DNA from 2 places in the Pseudomonas sp. MDT1-17 genome. Region 2 is predicted to be linked to the other one. Evidence: riboswitches for the same ligand, from Rfam matches in the RefSeq annotation. Region 2 holds a riboswitch; the other holds the start of a gene.
The links. A riboswitch is a leader RNA that binds a small molecule or an ion and turns the genes downstream of it on or off. The one in region 2 is predicted to bind cobalamin.
Positions count from the first base shown of each region.

Region 1: another riboswitch for cobalamin. It lies ahead of ACYZTX_RS14810 (CbtB domain-containing protein); the one in region 2 lies ahead of ACYZTX_RS15365 (ABC transporter substrate-binding protein).

Region 1 covers NZ_JBUBVM010000001.1:3,196,278-3,199,676, reverse strand. Annotated here, with positions in the region: gene cobW (cobalamin biosynthesis protein CobW) at 1-353, opposite strand, end outside; cobalamin riboswitch at 456-668, opposite strand; cobalamin riboswitch at 844-1,072, shown strand; gene ACYZTX_RS14810 (CbtB domain-containing protein) at 1,193-1,396, shown strand; gene ACYZTX_RS14805 (CbtA family protein) at 1,408-2,115, shown strand; gene ACYZTX_RS14800 (cobalamin biosynthesis protein) at 2,112-2,525, shown strand; gene cobM (precorrin-4 C(11)-methyltransferase) at 2,609-3,355, shown strand.
Region 2 covers NZ_JBUBVM010000001.1:3,333,726-3,337,124, forward strand. Annotated here, with positions in the region: gene ACYZTX_RS15360 (FecCD family ABC transporter permease) at 1-599, opposite strand, end outside; gene ACYZTX_RS15365 (ABC transporter substrate-binding protein) at 596-1,609, opposite strand; cobalamin riboswitch at 1,750-1,952, opposite strand; gene ACYZTX_RS15370 (DJ-1/PfpI family protein) at 2,367-2,963, shown strand; gene ACYZTX_RS15375 (GGDEF domain-containing protein) at 3,213-3,399, shown strand, end outside.

The sequences.
Region 1 (3,399 bases), 140 kb from region 2:
GCTTGCACCAACGGTTTTGGCAGGGCCAGACCCGAAGTTTCGATGAGGATGTGGTCGAGGTCGCCGCGACGGGCGACCAATTCGCGCATCACTGGGAAGAACTCTTCCTGGACGGTGCAGCACAGGCAGCCGTTGGCCAGTTCATAGACGCGGCCGTTGGCTTCTTCTTCAGTGCAACCGATGGAGCACTGCTTGAGGATTTCGCCGTCGATGCCCAGCTCGCCGAACTCGTTGACGATCACCGCGATACGGCGGCCCTGAGCATTGTCGAGCATGTGCCGCAGCAACGTGGTTTTGCCCGAGCCGAGGAAGCCGGTAACGATGGTGACGGGGAGTTTGGCCAGTGTTTTCATCGGATGCCCTTTGGCAAGGTGGCGGGCATACGGGACGACGACCGGCAACGCGGACGCGCGTGCCTGAAGAGTTCGCCACCGGATCACCCCGCCCGGTTGAAAGTGAGAATCTGTGTCGAGGCAGGTCTCCTGGCTGACGGCTTGCCAGTCGTTCGACTGACGTTGGCTGCGCCTTCCCGCGGGCCCGATAGACAGGGCTTGCAGTGGCGTGGCAGCCAACAGAACCGTTCACAGTTGCGGGGGCAGCCGCGGCATCGACCGCGTTCCCTTCTTAGCTTCGGCAGACGCCGAAGAACCTCGAAAGCGCAAGGCTACGCATCGTCTTGGAGCGGGTCAATGTCTGTAGGAGCTGCCGAAGGCTGCGATCTTTTGATTTTAAAAAACAAGATCAAAAGATCGCAGCCTTCGGCAGCTCCTACAAAGAGCCAATCATCTTTCGGTTCCAAGTGAGAACCCTTGCCAATTGACGCCCAACCCCCGCCCATGCTCTCCTACGCACTTTGTTACGGGTGCCCTTCACAGGGTGAAACGGGAAACCGGTGAATCATGTGCTTTACTCTAAAGCCATGTCAGTCCGGTGCTGCCCCCGCAACGGTAAGCGAGCGAAGCGTCAGATCCACTGTGCCAGTCGTTCGGCATGGGAAGGTGATGCTTGCAGGTCAAGGCGAAAGCCAGCGCCCCTCGTGAGCCCGGAGACCGGCCCGCAACACAAAGTGACCATTACGATCACTGAATAACAAACCCGCGGTGGGCGGGCGCTGTTTGAACCTCTGCGCGCCCGACTCGCAGGGTCTCCCATGCGCTCTAATTCACCCACTGACAGACCAGAGGGAAGCGCCATGTCGATCATCAGCAGCACCGGCAGCAACACCGATAAGAGCTCCGCCAGCACCACCACGACCCTGACTCAGCGCCTGACCGCCGCTGTGTGTGCGTCGATCCTTGGTGCGTGCCTGGTGTATTTCGCCGGTTTCTCGCACATCGAAGCGGTGCACAATGCCGCGCACGATACCCGCCACAGCTCTGCATTCCCGTGCCATTGAGACCTGTCGACATGATCAAGCGTATTGCGCAAACCGCAGGGTTCACCGGGCTGCTGGCCGCCCTGTTGCTGACCCTGCTGCAAAGTTTCTGGGTGGCGCCGCTGATTCTGCAGGCCGAGACTTACGAAAAATCCGAGCCCGCCGCTGTTGAACTTCACGAACACGCCTCGGGTGCTGTCGCCGCTCACACTCACGATGCCCAAGCCTGGGAGCCGGAAGACGGTTGGCAGCGCGTGCTGTCGACCACGGGTGGCAACCTGGTGGTAGCGGTCGGTTTCGCCCTGATGCTCGCCGGTCTTTACACCTTGCGCGCACCGACTCGCACGTCCCAAGGCCTGCTCTGGGGCCTGGCCGGTTATGCGACGTTCGTGCTGGCACCTACCCTCGGTCTGCCGCCTGAGCTACCAGGCACTGCCGCTGCTGATTTGGCGCAACGGCAGATCTGGTGGATCAGCACTGCCGCCTCCACTGCAGTCGGCATCGCATTGATCGTGTTCAGCCGCCACTGGTTGATGAAAGTGCTCGGCGTGGCCATTCTGGCCGTTCCTCACGTGATCGGCGCACCACAACCGGAAGTCCACTCGATGCTGGCTCCAGAAGCCTTGGAAGCTCAGTTCGAAATCGCTTCGCAGCTGACCAACGTCGCGTTCTGGCTGGCCCTGGGCCTGATCAGTGCCTGGTTGTTCCGCCGCAAAAGCGATGGCCAATACCACGCATGACTGACACCAGCACAGCGCCGACCCTGGTGGTCGGTCTGGGCTGCCAGCGCGGCTGCCCCGTCAGCACGTTGCGGGCGCTGCTCGATCAGGCGTTACAGGCTCATAAAATCGAACTTCACCAGATCAAGGCGCTGGCCAGCATCGACCTGAAGCGCGAAGAACCTGGTTTGATCGAATTGGCCGCACAACTCGCACTGCCACTGAAGTACTTCAGCAGCGAACAACTGGCCGGCTATCAACCGCAGCTCAGCCACCGCTCGGACATCGCGTTCGAACGCACCGGCTGCTACGGCGTCGCGGAAAGTGCCGCCCTGGCCTTGGCCGAACAGTTGGCCCAGGCGCCGGCAAAATTGCTGATCTCACGACAAAAATATGCCCAGGCCACCTTGGCATTGGCCTGCGTCGCCTAAAATCCCCGATAATCCCCGCTTTCGATCATGAGCAATCTTCATCTGAAGCCTTGCCCTGCCCCTTTTTTTCACAGGAACCGACGATGACCGTTTACTTCATTGGCGCAGGTCCCGGCGACCCGGAACTGATCACCGTAAAAGGCCAACGGCTGATTCGCAGCTGCCCGGTGATCATCTACGCCGGCTCCCTGGTGCCTGCCGCCGTGTTGGAAGGCCATCGCGCCGAACACGTGGTCAACAGCGCCGAACTGCATCTGGAACAGATCATCGAGCTGATCAAGACCGCCCATGCCAATGGCCAGGACGTGGCCCGGGTGCATTCCGGCGATCCGAGTCTTTACGGTGCCATTGGCGAGCAGATTCGCTACCTGCGCGAACTCGACATCCCGTTTGAAATCATTCCCGGCGTGACGGCCACGGCGGCCTGCGCGGCACTGTTGGGCGCCGAACTGACATTACCCGATGTGTCGCAAAGCGTGATCCTGACCCGCTACGCCGACAAGACCGCCATGCCCGCGGGCGAAGCGCTGGGCAGCCTGGCGCAGCACGGGGCGACCATGGCGATTCATCTGGGGGTCAATCATCTGGAGAAAATCCTGGTTGAATTGCTGCCGCATTACGGCGCGGACTGCCCGATTGCGGTGATTCACCGGGCGACCTGGCCGGATCAGGATTGGGTAGTGGGGACGCTTGAAGACATTGCCGCGAAGGTTGAAGCCAAGGGGTTTCGGCGCACGGCGTTGATTTTGGTGGGCCGAGTGTTGGGTAGCGATCACTTCAGTGAGTCATCGCTGTACCGCGCGGGGCATGCGCATTTGTATCGCCCATAGGGCCCCTTCGCGAGCAGGCTCGCTCCCACATTGGAATGCGACCA
Region 2 (3,399 bases):
ACCGATGGCCAGCGCACGCCGCTGAGGTTGCCGAGCAACCAGAACATGATGCCGCGGGCCTGTTCGGAACTGGCCGACTTGGTGATCAGAAATGCCGTGAGCGCATTGAACAATTGCGAACCGGCAATCCCCGCCAGGATGATCTGCCCGGTACCGCCAGGTGAGCCGCTGGCACGGGCCAGTAAAACAACCACGGCGAAGGCAGCAACAGCACCGGCAAACGCCCCGACCGACAGCGAAATCAGCCCCCCGCCGAGGCCCAGCAATGCCACCAGCACCGCGCCCGTCGAGGCGCCAGCGGAAATACCGAGCAGATAAGGATCGGCCAGCGGGTTGCGCAACAGCGATTGCAAGATCACCCCGCAGGTGGCCAGGCCCGCACCGCAGGCGGCTGCCACCAGCGCGCGGGTCAGGCGGTAATTCCAGACGATGCCTTCGTCTATCGGGTCGAGGACATAACCGGCAGTCCACAGTTTGTTGGCCAGTACCTGGAACACCACGCTCGGTTCGATGCTCGTTTCACCGATGGCCACACCGGCAATCACGGCAAGCAGCAGTGTCAGAAATGCCAGCAGCGTACGAATCAACGTCCCGGTCATTTCGGCAGGTCGTAGCCGTTGATGGCTGATGACAGGATTTCAAGACCGTCGAACATTCTCACGCTGGCCTGCATGGCCATGGCGTCAAGGATGATGATGCGGTTGTTTTTCACGGCGTCCATGTTGCGGGTCACCGGGTCGCTGCGCAGGAATTGCAGTTTCTTTTGATAGTCGTCAGCCGGGAAGCGACGGCGATCCATGCGTGCGATGACCAGGAAGGTCGGGTTGGCCTTGGCGATGGTTTCCCAGCCGACGGTGGGCCATTCTTCATCGGACTCCACCACGTTGCGCACTCCCAACGTGTTCAACATGAAGTCGGGAATGCCCTTGTGCCCGGCGACATAGGGGTCGATATCCAGACTGGCGCTGGAGAACCAGAACAGCGCACTGGTGTGCTTAAGATCCTTGTTCTGTACGGTGGCAATGGACTTGGCCAGGCTGGCTTTGAGGTGGGCGTTCAGCTGCTGGCCACGTTCCTGCACGTCAAAGATTTCAGCCAATTGGCTGATACTTTTGTAGAGGCTGTCGATGCGGAACGCCTCCAGACGTGTGCCGTCGGCACCGACCAGGTTGTCCTTGGCTTCGCAGTCGGAGGGCATCAGGTAGGTCGGGATCTGCAGTTCGTGAAACTGCTCGCGAGTACCGACCACGCCCTGCGGGCCAACCATCCACTCCAGTTCCACTGCTACCAGCTGCGGACGCTTGCCGATCACCGCCTCGAAACTCGGTTCGTTATCGGCCAGGCGTTCGATCGTGTCGTTCTCTGGCTTGTACTTGGCCAGCACATCGTTGAACCACAGCGAAGTGCCGACCAGCGTGTTGCCAAGGCCCATGGCGTAGAGAATTTCAGTGCCAGCCTGGCCAATGGTCACGGCACGGCTCGGCGCCTGCTGAAACGTCAGTGTGCTGCCACAGTTCTCAACAGTCAGGGGGTAGTGGGTCGGGGCCGCATGGGCGAGGGTGGACAGACCCAGGGCAGTGACGAGGGTGGCAGGGCGGGACAGCAACATGACGCAATCTCCATTTGACCGTACAAGAGCAGGGGTACGGACTGGAAACACATCATCGAACGCTGCCATTAAAGCAGTGAAGTGCCGATCACTGAGGTGACGCTCGGCGCAAGGATGTCCTTCCCGGACACCCCGCCGGTTAGTGATTTGCTTGGCCGGCAGGTCTCCTGACTGATGCGTCGTCGCCAGGCTCCAGCCTTCCCGGGAGTGATCCCAGTGGCAGTTCAGGAGCAGGCTCAGCACCTACAGTTGCGGGGGCAGTTCCGTTTGATGCCGTGTCAGGCATCTCGGATTCCCTATTAATCCCGTTTGGAAACCGGCGGCCGGCATGGTAGTCGATCATGTCGAATATCACCACCGACCGCTTTGGGTGGGAATCGCAGTAGAACAACTCCGGTCTTCAACCGGAATACAGTGCCAACTACGAAAACAGTGCGAAAGGAATTTCAGTGCAGGCAACTTATCGGTATTAATCGACACGACTCCATTTTAATAACGTCCATTTTTGCGAGCCTTCCTGGCGGTTCACCTTTAGTCGTTAATCAACTATCCAAACGGGGTGTGATGCTGTTCTGCCTGTCAATCAGCACCCACTGCCGCGAATACTTTCGCGGCAGTGGGGGGGGCACGTGAACTTTCTGAATCAGTAGCTTGTGGGCTGTGGCATGTCGTCATGTATCCATGACAATTTTTTGCATGTACTGATTGTCGATTTTACGATGACGCCAACAACGTCTCCACTCGCACGAGGCTCCTGATGCACATCGCCATCCTGACTTTCGAAGGTTTCAACGAACTCGACTCGCTGATCGCGCTGGGCATCCTCAACCGGGTCCAGCGGCCCGGTTGGCGGGTATCTATCGCCAGTCCCACGGATAAGGTGCTGTCGATGAACGGCGTGCTGATCGAGTCGCAGACGTCGCTCGAGGACGCATGCGGTGCGGACGCTGTACTTGTGGGTAGTGGGAGAAAGACCCGGGACGTCGTCGCTGACGCCACGCTGATGTCTCGCCTGAAATTCGACTCGACGCGTCAGCTGCTGGGCGCTCAGTGCTCGGGCACGCTCATACTTGCCAAACTGGGCCTACTGGACGACATTCCGGCCTGCACGGACCTGACCACCAAACCGTGGGTCGAGGAGGTCGGCGTGGCAGTGCTCAATCAGCCCTTCGTGGCCAAGGGAAACGTCGCGACGGCTGGAGGGTGCCTGTCGTCGCAGTATCTAGCCGCCTGGTTCATCGCCCGTCTGGAAGGCGTCGAGGCTGCACGCAGTGCGATTCATTATGTGGCGCCGGTGGGAGAAAAGGAGATCTACGTGACGCGCGCAATGGCAAACATTTCGCCGTACCTTTAAAGCTCTCTATGACCGCTTTGGCCGATGTCTGATTGTTTACGACTGAGCGAAATCGACGACGAGTGTCACTGTCGGGCCCGTCAGCCCTTTATTACGAGAACAAGTCGACATTCTTCGCCGTCAAGGGCGTCAACATTCCGGTCGCGGTCAGCGTGTTTCCTGATGAACTCTATGAAGCGCCGAAAAGTTGGTCGCAGAAGGCCTATCCCAAACTTGTGCATTACAACAAGCTTCCCAAAGGTGGGCACTTTGACACAAAATCAGAATTTCTTAAGTCTGTTTCCCGAAATCGACCGCCAATGGTTCAGCCGCAAGGTGGAAAGCGTCGCTACCCTGGGCACGCCAGCGTTCACTATCTGGGAGCAGCGCCCGTATCTGGTGCGGTTCAAGAACTACCAACCGATCACCGGTCAGGAAGAGTTCATGTACCAGAACA